Regions from separate parts of the Exiguobacterium sp. U13-1 genome, predicted to be linked through region 3. Evidence: riboswitches for the same ligand, from Rfam matches in the RefSeq annotation. Region 3 holds a riboswitch; each other region holds the start of a gene.

Region 1 (4,200 bases), 240 kb from region 3:
GCAGTCGTGGAGCGGTATGAAGATTGGCAACTCTGGCTCGACGAAGTGAACGGAATCGACGAATGGGTCAAGATGTCAGCGTATTATGCACCGCGCGATGTTCAAGAAACACTAGTCATCGACGAAGTGAAACGAGAGAAGCAGACCGTCGTAATGCCACCACAAGTACCGATCGAGCCAGTACGCAAGCAACGTTATGCCTATACGTTTCAGCGGGGATTAAAAGGCGGTACTTTACTAGAGTGGTCCGGCAGTCATATTTCAGAACGAGACGTCCGCGATTGGAATCTCGAGCACGGCATGGAAGTTCGGATCCGTGTCGATCATCAGGATGATCAAAAAACGATGTGCCGTGTTGAAGCCGTCGTCTCGACGGAGCGAATGAGAGAAAATCCGGAACGTGTCGTGTTTGAACAAGCCATCGTCAAGGCACATGGAATCATTGAGGAAACGGTGAATGGTCCACTGCAAGATGAGTCGGACAGACCGTTTTATTATGTCGTACCAGTAGAAGACATGCGCTATTTCCGACTAGAAGCAGGACAACTCGTCGATCTCGCCATGTGGCGCGGACGGAAAGATACACTAACGATTGCTTGGAAACATCCGTTCACGTATGAAGAGCCGATCGTCAACACATCATCAAACCGTCCATCTGAGGTCAAGCAACCGGTAGTGAAGACGCCTGTGACAACGAAAAAGTCAAATCGGTATGCACGAAAAATGAAACGACAAACGGTTCCGAAGGCTAAAAAAGTGCAGCAGCGCATTCGTGTTCAAAAAGAGCGAAAGATCGAACCAATCGTGACGACAGCTGTACCTGGACAATTGATGGATTTCGTCGATAAGACACCGCTTGATTTCACGCGCTTCACAGGTATGCGCCTCGTCATCGTTGGAAACGAACAACAAACGGCTGTTTATCGTGAGTTCTTTGCGCCAACAGGAATCGAATTGATTCATCTCGCAGGAGACGCACAGTCTGCGAAAAAGATTGCTTGTCTCTCCAAAAAGACGGATGCCATCGTCGTCGTGACGAGCCGTGTCTCTCATGCGGCGAGTGCACATGTCATTGCACAGGCGAAAAAACATGGTATTCCGTTCGCGATGGAACGCCTCGACGGTCGACGATCGCTATATACAGCGTGTGAACGACAACTTGAGCGTGCTTGGCTCAACCAGCAACGAGACGGGAAATTATTGAAAAAAGAGTGAAACATTAGAAGAATTCGACCGTAAAGTAAGGTGAGAACTTATTTTTCAAGGAGGACCTTACTCATGTCATCTCAATTAAAAAAAGCAGCGAAGGAGTCGCTCAGCGGTCGTTGGGGATTTGCAGTCCTAGCATTCCTGCTGTTTAGTATCATTCAGGGTGTTCCTAACTTATTTGGATCGGATATCGATGAGCCGTCAAATAGCATGGATCTCGTCGTAATGTTAGTATCGATTTTACTGATTCCATTAGGAGTCGGTTGGACATGGATTGCCATGTCGATTGCTCGTGGAGAAGAAGCGAAAGTGACAGGTCTATTTGAGCCATACGGGATGTTCCTGAAAGTGGTCGGGCTCGCAATCGTTCAATTCATTTTCATCGCACTTTGGACGTTGCTCTTGATCATTCCAGGGATCATCAAATCGTTCTCTTACTTGTTGACGTTCTACATCCTTCGGGATGAACCGTCGATTGGTATCCTCGAGGCAATCACACGCTCGCGTCAACTCATGGACGGTCATAAGATGGAAGCATTCTTACTCTTCCTATCATTCATTGGTTGGGCATTACTCGTGATCGTTACTCTTGGTCTTGCTATCCTGTGGGTCGGACCATACTTCAGCGTCACACTAGCCAAGTTCTATGATCGTGTTCGTGGTGAACAAGCACCAGAGCAGACATCAGATTTCGTCGCACCATATTAATACCGGATCCCGACACTACGTCGGGATTTTTTTATGCTCGAAATAATTCCGATTGGAAAAGACGGTTTAATGGTTGCTTTAGTTCAGTGAATTTTGTACGATGAATGCAACACATCTTATCTAGAGAAGTCGAGGGACTGGCCCGAAGACACTTCAGCAACCCCGCTGTGGCGGAAGGTGCTACTTCCAGGAAGGGATACCTTCTGAAGATAAGAGCGGACAGGACAAGATACCGTCGCTCTTTTCGAACTTCGAAAAGAGCGTTTTTTTTATGATAAGGGGGACGATGGAGTGGAGTATGGTTTTTGGTTACCGATTTTTGGGGGATGGTTACGTAACGTCGAGGATGAACAGATGCCACCGACATTCGATTATGCAAAACAAGTCGCACAAACAGCAGAACGGATCGGCTTCTCGACGACGTTGATCGCGGAATTGAACTTGAACGACATCAAAGGCATCAAGGAACCGAGTCTTGAGGCATGGACGACGGCAGCTGCGATTGCTGCAACGACAGAACGCTTAGAAATCATGACAGCGGTTCGTCCTGGGTTCCATAATCCAGCGACGACGGCGAAGATGGCGGCAAACATCGATCAGTTGAGTGGTGGACGCTTTACGCTCAACGTCGTTTCGGCGTGGTGGGCAGAGGAAGCCAAACAATACAACGGTATCTTCACAGCACACGATGAACGCTATGCTCGGACGGAAGAATTCGTCACGGTCATGAAAGGATTATGGGCAGATGCGTCACCGTATAGCTTCTCCGGTAATCACTACACGATCGAGCAGGCGGAACTTCATCCGAAGCCCGTCCAGCGTCCAGGCATCAAGCTCTACGCTGGTGGAGAGAGTGAAGCTGGAAAGCGGACAATCGTCGAACACTGTGACGCTTATGTCATGCACGGGGGCACGGTCGAAGAAGTAGCCCATAAAATCAACGATATGAAAGTACGCCGGGAATCGACGGGACACGCACCGCTCGAGAGTTTCGGTCTTGCTGCCTACATCATTTGTCGGGATACGGAAGAAGAAGCGCTTCTTGAGTGGCAACGCATTACGGACGTCAAGGAAGACAGCGCCGGTTATGCCGGTTATCAGGATTTCATCAGTAAATCGCAACTGGAGCAACAGGTCGAGCGAAACGATTATTCCGTCTCGAACCGTGGTCTAAGACCGAACTTGATCGGAACACCAGAACAAATTGCGGAACGCATTCTAGCGTTCGAAGCCGTCGGTGTCACGTTACTCTTGTTACAATTCTCACCACAACTCGAAGAAATGGAACGCTTTGCTCGTGACGTAATGCCACTGGTCGAAGCGAAACGAAAGGTAGGTCAACAATCATGACAAAAATTCATATTCTCCACGAAAACCAAGAATGGACGGACCATCTCATCAAACGTCTCGAAGAACTTGAGTTACCGTATGAAGAGTGGCATCTAAATGAAGGAATCGTTCCACTCGATGAACTACCGCCAGAAGGCGTCTTTTACAGCCGGATGAGTGCCTCTTCGCATACACGCGGGCACCGTTACGCGCCGGAGTTGACGGAAGGGGTCCTTGCTTGGTTAGAAGAACACGACCGGACCGTCTTCAACGGAACGCGTGCGCTCCGCCTTGAAGTCAGCAAAGTCAATCAGTATACAGCACTACGTAAAGCAGGCATCCGTGTACCAAAGACGACGGCTGCAGTCGGACGTGATCAAATCGTGCAAGCGGCAAAAGAGATCGGCGTTTCGTCATTCATCACGAAACACAACCGTGCCGGGAAAGGTCTCGGCGTCCAGTTATTCCACTCAATTGAAGCACTTGAAGCCTACCTCGATGGTCCGACATTTGACGAACCAGTCGATGGCATCACGTTGATTCAAGAGTACATCCAAGCACCAGAACCGTATATCACGCGCTGTGAGTTCGTGGGTGGAAAATTCGTCTACGCGGTCCAAGTCGATACGTCGGAAGGATTCGAACTTTGCCCAGCGGATGCGTGTGTGATTGACGACCTGTTTTGCCCAGTTGGTGAAGAAGCACCGCAAACGCCGATGAAGTTCCAAATTGTTGAAGGCTTCGATGATCCGATCATCCAAAAGTATGAAGCCTTCCTCCAAGCGAACCAGATTGCGGTCGCAGGCATCGAGTTCATCAAGGATGCGTCAGGTACGATCTATACGTATGACGTCAATACGAATACGAACTATAATTCGGATGCTGAGGCAGCTGCAGGACGCTACGGTATGCTCGAACTGGCCAAGTTCCTCGGTGCAGCCCTTGAAACAAGCA
Region 2 (4,200 bases), 790 kb from region 3:
GAGCGAACGTATCGAGAATCGTTTGTTTGTCTGCATCCGTCAGTGTGAAGTTCTCAACGAGAGGCGCTGGAAGTTTCGAAACGTCCCACTGTTCGTAAAGAACGCCGCGTGACGCAAGGAAGTCAGCGACTTCCGTTTGATCCGTATACCGTGTGTTTGTTTCTTGGAATAAGACTGTTGCCATGAGATAATTCCTCCTTTTAATGAATGGATTGACGGCATGATTGCAACGTCAACGTGTAATTGAATAAAAACTCGAAGGCTTCGAGGTGTTTCTTTGCTTCAAAGGCGGTCGGTGCCCAGACTGTGATCCCGTGATTGCGGATCAGGACGGCACCACTGTCTGCTGTGACATGCGGTGCAAAAGCAGCGGCAAGTGTCGGGATGTCCGCATGATTTGGAATGATCGGCACCGTGACCGTTGCATCTTCTTCCCACTTACCGAGTGCCTTGATGATTTCCTGTCCGGAAAAGGTGATACTGCCTTGATCGCCATAGAGTTCCGAAATCACATTGTTCGCAATCGTATGGACATGCAGGGAACAACCAGCGTCCGTTCGATTGAACACCTCGACATGGAGCAATGTCTCAGCGGAAGGACGCCCGGATTGCTCACCGATTAATTGACCGGTCGCATCGACATGAACGAAGTCGTCAGGAGTCGTCTGCCGTTTATCTTTTCCGCTTGCCGTCACAAGGAATTCAACCGGAACACCGGACGTCCGAATGGCGAGATTGCCACTCGTACCAGGGAACCAATCGCGCGCCGCAAGCTCTTGTTTGATGGCGCGTAGCTCTTCATACCGTCGCATGAATGTCATGTTGTCACCTCCGTTCGTGTTAAATCATGAACGATATCGTGGAACGTCTCAAACGGTGTATAGGCGATATCGTTTTCTTCACACAACGTGATCAGATAATCACGGGCATAGACACGATCTGCTTGTTTCGCGAGTTCGAAGTCCGTCACCGAGTCGCCGATGACGATGATGATGTCACCGTCTTTACGCAATGTCCGGGCAACGGATGTTTTACAACAGCCGCACCCGTTCGTGCAATGGGCATCGCAGGCGTTTGGCCAATCGATATGGACGAATGGACCACTGAAATCGGCGACGTTACAGTAAATCTGTTCTTGTTCAAGGAATGGCGCTAAGATTGGTTCGACGAAAAAGTCCATTCCACCGCTGACGATCGAAAAATCGATTCCTTGACGACGACTGTACTGAAGTAACTCCGAAAATCCGTCGCGAATAACGGCGCGCTCCAATAAAAAGTCAAGATAAGACGTTTTCCCATCAGATGACAGAAGTGCGAACATTTGCCCGACGCCACTCTGAATCGATAGCGTCCGGTCGAGTACGCCGCGTTTCAACGGTTCGAAGTCACTCGCTGGCGCAAATGCCTGCATGAGTGCGATGATGTTATCCTGCGTCGTCACCGTACCGTCGAAGTCACAAAGAATCCGTACGGTCATGACTTGATCCCCCAAGCGTCGAGGGCGATCCGTAATTCTTCATGACGCGATGCTGCCGCCGATAGGGATTCATTTGCGAGTGCCGCATCGAGTGCCTGACGGAAAGCAATGACACCAGCCGCAGCACCTTGCGGATGACCATGTACGCCGCCGCCGGCGTTGATGACGGAATCGATACCGAAGTCCCGTACGAGTTGAGCGACGAGTCCAGGATGAATACCAGCTGAAGGAACCGGGAAGATCGATTTCGTCTGACCGAGACGGGTCGCTTCGACCGCGATGCCACGAGCGACATCCTTTGGCAAAGCGACATTGCCGTAAGGAGACGGGAATAGCGTCAAGTCTGCTCCAGCAGCACGCGGTAATGTGCCGAGTAAGACAGGAGCTGCGACTCCGTGATTCGGGCTAGCGATCAACGCACCGCTATATGCTGGATGATTGAAGATCGGAACGTTGATTTCCGGATCACTCGCCAGTTCGCGTAAGACGTCGAGTCCGTATGTGAAGGTATTCAGCAAGAATGCGGTCGCTCCAGCATCAATCAATCGCTTGGCTTGATCCTTGAGCGTAAAGACGGGACCACTGAGTGTGATCGCATATAACGCACGTTTACCGGTCCGGTGGAAGTGAGCATCGATGACCTCACGTCCGATTCGTGCCCGGTCAATCGTCGGTGTCAACGGATTGTCGTATAGGATCTCATCGTCTTTGACGAGGTCAATCCCACCAGCGAGTTGTCCTTCGAGTTGATCACGAAGGAACGATAAATCCCGTCCGATGACTCCTTTGAAGATGCTCATTAATAATGGGCGATCTTCGACACCGATCAAGGAGCGGACCCCTTCGATCCCGAATTTCGCACCTGGAAAGTCCGACGTAAATGTATCGGGTAATAGCAATTCCGTTAGTTTGATTTCACCGTCGAGTGAGAGTTTCCCGAAGACGGTCGTCAGAATCGCAGAAAAGTCGCGCGACACGTTATGTTCCGGATAACGAATCGTGATATATCCTTTGCCATCGCGCTCTTCGGTATGTACGACTTCCCCTTTGAACGAGGCGAGTTGTTGTTGTTCGAGATGATTCAGTTCCGTCCAAGAACCGACTGTCAGACCAAGCGCGAGTTGTTCAGCGCGTTGCTCGAGTCGATCACGGGCAGTCAATTGATAAGTAGCAGTGATATAAGCCATGTCTTTCCTCCTTCAACAAAAAAATGGTCTCTCGTCAGTGACAAGAGACCATGAATAATTCGAACGTGGACTCTTATCTGTCAGCTTAGTAGCTGCAAGAATTAGCACCGTGCCAAAAGGTCGGTTGCTGCGACATCGTAGGGCTTGTCCCTCCGTCTGCTCTTGATAAGAATTGGATGAAATTGTGAAATCTAATTGCAATTTTTACATGAGAATCGTCACTTGTCAAATTATTTTTAGAAAATTTATTTTTTTGAAAATACTCTTTCTATATATGGCATGAAAACGATATCGATTTCTGCTTGATTTCGATTTGACAGCGAGGAAGTCGATTGCGTAAGATTCAAATCAATATCACACACGACAACTACATACGACTCTTATCGCGAGTTGGCAGAGGGAATTGGCCCGATGACGCCGCAGCAACCGACCACTAGGCACGGTGCTACATCCAACAGACGTTTCGTCTGAGAGATAAGAGGACGCAGTGACTTTCCTGCGCCTCTTTTCGATGACGAAAAGAGGCGCTTTTTCGTGTATTACATTAGGGGGAAACTGAGATGACATACAAAGCATTCACAGAACAGGACGCGATTGAACGGGTCCGCTCATTAGGACTGATCGGCGACGGAGCCGTCGAAGCAGAAGAGATTGGCGATGGGAATCTTAACCTCGTCTTCCGAATTCGAGAAGGTGAACATCGATTGATTCTAAAACAAGCACTCCCGTACGCAAAAGTCGTCGGTGAGAGCTGGCCATTATCGCTCGAGCGGGCGTGGATTGAGCAATCCGCACTCCGTGAATTCGCCCGGCATGCCGTGCCGTTCGTACCACGTGTTTTTCATGCTAGTCACGAAGAGGCGTATACGGTCATGGAAGATCTTTCACATCTGACGATCGTTCGGACTGGACTGCTCGCGGGTGAACAGTATCCGTTGCTTGCGGAACATATCGGTTCTTATCTCGCTCGGACTTTATTCCATACATCGGACTTTGCGCTTGGTCCGGTTGAAAAGAAACGTGTTGCTCGAACGTACTACAATCCAGATTTGTGCGATATCACAGAAAAACTGATCTTCACAGATCCGTTTCATGACGCGGAGACGAACGAGATTGAAGCCGGACTGGAGGAAGAAGTGGCACGTCTTTGGGCAGACGATGAGTTAAAACGCGAAGTCGCAAAACTCGAAGCACTCTTCATCACGAAAGGGGATGCGTTGCTACACGGCGATCTACATACAGGAAGCATCTTCGCTTCGGCGACGGAAACGAAAGTCATCGATCCAGAATTCGCCTTCTATGGTCCATTCGGATTCGATGTCGGGCAATTCATCGCCCATCTTTTCTTCGCGGCATATCCAGATTACCCTACACGACGTGACGCAAGAATCAAGGACATCGATACGTTCTGGCTGACGTTTGCTTCAACGTTCCGTGCCTTATGGGAACGGGAAGCCGTCGAACCATTCCAGGCATCGGGACTTGTTGATGATGTACTGAGTACGATTTTACAGGATGCCCTTGGCTTTGCCGGTT
Region 3 (4,200 bases):
TCAACCCTTTTTCTCGATACCGTTTCGGGCTATACTCGTTAAAGTGACTATTTTTAGAGGACGGTGTCGGACGATGATGCATGTAATAAATCAGTACGGCTGGATCGAAGTAATTTGTGGCAGTATGTTTTCCGGGAAATCGGAAGAGTTGATTCGTCGTGTTAGACGGGCGCAGTACGGCAAACTGCCCGTTCAAGTATTCAAGCCGGCAATCGACGACCGGTACCATGAAGAGCATGTCGTCTCTCATATCGGCAACTCCGTCGTGGCGATTCCGATGGCGACGAGTCGCGATCTCTACGCAGCAGTAGCGGAGGAAACACAAATCGTCGGAATCGATGAAGTTCAATTCTTTGATGATGAGATCGTACAAGTCATCGAAGCACTCGCACAAGACGGAAAACGCGTCATTTGTGCAGGCCTTGATCAAGATTTCCGGGCAGAGCCATTCGGCAAGATGCCGGAATTACTGGCGCGCGCAGAATTCGTGACGAAGCTGCAAGCCATCTGTCTTTCCTGTGGTGATCCGGCTTCCCGGACACAACGGTTGATTGATGGAAAACCAGCGAACTACGATGATCCGATCATCCTAGTCGGCGCTTCAGAGTCGTATGAGCCACGGTGCCGCCATTGTCATGAGGTGCCTGGAAAACCGAAGCCGCTCCAATCGGTGCAGCATCAAGAAAGATAAATAAAAAGACGAGCCGATGATGGTCGTCCTTTGATCTCACAGCTATTCGCTTCTACTTGGAAACGAATAGCTGTTTTTTTTATTATCCTGTTTCCTGTGAGAATCGGCTTGAGCGTTCGATGAAGTGGATTGTCTCACGAACGATCAAATCCTGATCATGATCGAGTGTCGCGACGTGATACGAGTTGAGTAAACAGTAGCTGCGTTTATCATTCGTCCCGATATGCTGATGTAGATAATCCGAGCTCGACGGCGGAACGACGTGATCCGTCGCCGAGTAAAGAATCAATGTCGGAAGAAGGATCGATCCAAGACGTCCTTTCGTCTCATCCATCAGACGGACGAGTTCGAACGCACAACGGCTCGGAACGAGATCATAGATGATTTCGAAAGCAGACCGTTTGATGTCCGGTGCTCCTTCCGGTAAATACTGTGGACCGTCCTCGAACGAAAGTGCTTCATAGGATGGAACGGAGAGTGCAGCATTGATCGTAATGATGCCGGCAAACGGAATCCCGTCAGCGGCGAGCGATAACGCGAGCGTCGCACCCATCGATTGACCGATGACGAAGACTTGATCGCATGTTTCTTGTAAACGTTCATAGCCGTCTTGCAGGCTTTGCTTCCAACATCGAGCAGTCGATTGTTCAAACTCGCGGACGTTCGTTCCATGTCCACGTAAGCGCGGGGCATAGACGGTAAAACCTTCAGCGGCGAATGCCTCACCGACGTCCCGGACACTTTGCGGAGTGGCGTTAAAACCATGACAGATTAGAATACCAATCGGTCCACCTTGAAAATAAAACGCTTCAGCACCAGTCAATACAGGATAGTTCATCATTACTCTTTTTCCTCCATTCATGAAAAAAACTCGTCGACGTCACTGCTTGGACGCCCACGAGTTTTTCACCGTATCATCCAAAGCCGCGCTTTGCTGGTCGGAGCACCTTACAGATTGCAGGTTGCCGTGAAGTCATAGAGCCAGGTCTCTCGTTCACTCTTGATAAATATCATATTGGAATTGTCGGATTAATCATTGAGACGATGGTAGCACGACCAAAAATGACTTGTCAAATCGTTCTTGACGAATCACGATTCGTTCATTAAGCTAATCCATAACTTGTCAATCAATCGATATGCGTCAAATGGATTATTTTTGCAAAGTTGGTTGACTTTTAAAGGTTCGACCCGTAATGTAAAAATTAGTTTTACGACATAAGCAACAACGCAACACCACACATACGAATTTCATACCGCAATACTTATCCAGAGAGGTGGAGGGACTGGCCCTACGAAACCTCGGCAACAGACTCATTATGAGCACTGTGCCAATTCCATCAGACAGATGTCTGAGAGATGAGTGGAGTGGATTCTGCCACTGTGCGGATCCAGGTCTCTTCTTGTTTCTCAAGAAGGGACCTTTTTTGTTGAATGAAGGGGGAAAACGGAATGATCGCATTTCATCAAGTCAAAAAAACGTACGTCACGAAGGATCAGACGATCGCAGCGCTCGACGGTGTCGACCTGACGATCGAAAAAGGCGAAATCTTTGGTGTCATCGGCTTTAGCGGTGCCGGAAAAAGTTCACTGCTCCGCTGTGTCAATCTGTTAGAACGACCAACATCAGGAACGGTGACGGTCGATGGGGAAGATTTAACGCAACTGTCTCCGAAAAAATTACGCCAAGCAAAACAACGGATTGGAATGATCTTTCAGCACTTCAATCTATTGAATGCGAACACAGTATTTACGAATGTCGCAAAGCCACTCGTTCTCGCAGGCGTCAAGAAAGATGAGATTCGCCGCCGAGTGACGGAGTTGCTCGAATTCGTTGATCTCGCGGACAAGGCGGATCATTATCCAGATCAATTGTCCGGTGGACAGAAACAGCGTGTTGGCATCGCCCGGGCACTGGCGACGCAACCTTCCGTCCTCTTATGTGACGAAGCGACATCAGCACTTGATCCCCAGACGACGCATCATATTCTCCAGTTATTAAAACGCATCAATGCGGAGTACGGGATCACGATTCTCTTGATCACCCACGAGATGGGCGTCATCCGGGAGATTTGCGACCGGGTCGCCGTCATCGAAGCTGGAAAGTTGATTGAGTCAGGAACGGTCTTCGACGTCTTTTCAAGCCCTCAGACCGAGACGGCAAAAAACTTCGTCCGGTCCGTCATGCATGACGAAATTCCAGCATCGATTCGTCAGTTGATCGAGTCGCGAAATGCACATCCAATCTATAAGATTCATTTTCTCGGACATCACACGGGGCAGCCGCTCTTATCGCAAGTCGCGAAACGCTTTGACGTCGATGTCAACATCTTGCACGGGAGCATCACAGAGTTGCAGGATACGCCGTTTGGCACCTTACTCGTCGAGTTGATCGGTGAGCCGGCTGAAGTAAAACGAGCGTTACACTATATCGATCAGGCACAGGTGACAGTCGAGGAGGTGCTTGCCCATGCTAGTTAATTACAGTGATATTTGGACGGCATTTTTGCAGACGATGACGATGGTATCCGTCTCACTCTTATTCTCGACTTTGATTGGCTTACCACTCGGTATCCTACTTGTCGTCACGCGAAAAGGAGCATTGCTTGAAAATGTCCCGCTGTTCACGTTCTTCAACAGTATCGTCAATATTTTCCGTTCGATTCCGTTCATCATCTTACTCGTCGCGATCATCCCGTTGACGCGCTTGATCGTCCAGACATCGATCGGAACCGAAGCCGCCATCGTCCCGCTCGTCTTTTACGCCGCACCGTACATGGCGCGTCTGATCGAGAGCTCGTTACTCGAAGTCGATAAAGGTGTTCTGGAAGCAGCAGAAGCGATGGGTGCGACACCGTTTCAAACGATTTTCCGCTTCCTCCTACCGGAAGCACTCGGTTCACTGATCCTGAACTTAACGATCGCGACGATTGGCTTGATCGGGGCGTCAGCGATGGCAGGTGCGATTGGAGGCGGTGGTCTCGGTGACTTAGCGATCACCTATGGTTATCAACGATTCGACACGAAAGTCATGATCATCACGGTCGGGATTCTCGTCATCTTAGTTCAAGGCTTACAGACGACAGGCAATATCGTCGCACGAAAAATCAGAAGACATTAATCAAGGGAGCGATTCAGCCATGAAAAAAGCAGTAGCAATTGGAGCAACACTAACGACGATTTTATTTGCCGGGTGCGCAGCATCAGGAGAAGACGAAAAGACGATCAAACTCGGTGTCAGCGGTTCAGACACACAAGTTTGGGACTATGTCGCGAAAAAAGCAGAAAAGGAGGGCATCAAAATCGAGCTCGTCAAGTTCTCCGATTATGTCCAGCCGAACATGGCACTGGCTGAGGGTGAGATCGACGCCAATGCCTTCCAGACGATTTCCTACTTCAACGCCTTCAAGAAGGAACACAAGTTGAAGCTGTCACCGATCGCGACGACCGTCATTGCACCGATGGGGATCTACTCGGATAAATACAAGGATGTCAAAGACATTCCGGTCGGC

The links. A riboswitch is a leader RNA that binds a small molecule or an ion and turns the genes downstream of it on or off. The one in region 3 is predicted to bind S-adenosylmethionine.
Region 1: it holds a riboswitch for S-adenosylmethionine, as region 3 does, so the genes downstream of both, ESP131_RS01765 (LLM class flavin-dependent oxidoreductase) here and ESP131_RS00490 (methionine ABC transporter ATP-binding protein) in region 3, are expected to answer to the same signal.
Region 2: it holds a riboswitch for S-adenosylmethionine, as region 3 does, so the genes downstream of both, ESP131_RS04660 (2,3-diketo-5-methylthiopentyl-1-phosphate enolase) here and ESP131_RS00490 (methionine ABC transporter ATP-binding protein) in region 3, are expected to answer to the same signal.

What each region holds. Positions count from the first base shown of each region.
Region 1 covers NZ_CP015731.1:335,649-339,848, reverse strand. Annotated here, with positions in the region: gene ESP131_RS01775 (DUF2325 domain-containing protein) at 1-1,215, shown strand, start outside; gene ESP131_RS01770 (DUF975 family protein) at 1,279-1,917, shown strand; SAM riboswitch class I at 2,031-2,133, shown strand; gene ESP131_RS01765 (LLM class flavin-dependent oxidoreductase) at 2,209-3,267, shown strand; gene ESP131_RS01760 (ATP-grasp domain-containing protein) at 3,264-4,200, shown strand, end outside.
Region 2 covers NZ_CP015731.1:893,064-897,263, forward strand. Annotated here, with positions in the region: gene ESP131_RS04645 (1,2-dihydroxy-3-keto-5-methylthiopentene dioxygenase) at 1-184, opposite strand, end outside; gene ESP131_RS04650 (methylthioribulose 1-phosphate dehydratase) at 201-821, opposite strand; gene ESP131_RS04655 (2-hydroxy-3-keto-5-methylthiopentenyl-1-phosphate phosphatase) at 818-1,477, opposite strand; gene ESP131_RS04660 (2,3-diketo-5-methylthiopentyl-1-phosphate enolase) at 1,474-2,664, opposite strand; SAM riboswitch class I at 2,735-2,836, opposite strand; SAM riboswitch class I at 3,042-3,145, shown strand; gene mtnK (S-methyl-5-thioribose kinase) at 3,225-4,200, shown strand, end outside.
Region 3 covers NZ_CP015731.1:100,112-104,311, reverse strand. Annotated here, with positions in the region: gene ESP131_RS00500 (thymidine kinase) at 77-691, shown strand; gene ESP131_RS00495 (alpha/beta hydrolase) at 774-1,532, opposite strand; SAM riboswitch class I at 1,600-1,701, opposite strand; SAM riboswitch class I at 1,951-2,054, shown strand; gene ESP131_RS00490 (methionine ABC transporter ATP-binding protein) at 2,141-3,169, shown strand; gene ESP131_RS00485 (methionine ABC transporter permease) at 3,159-3,809, shown strand; gene ESP131_RS00480 (MetQ/NlpA family ABC transporter substrate-binding protein) at 3,829-4,200, shown strand, end outside.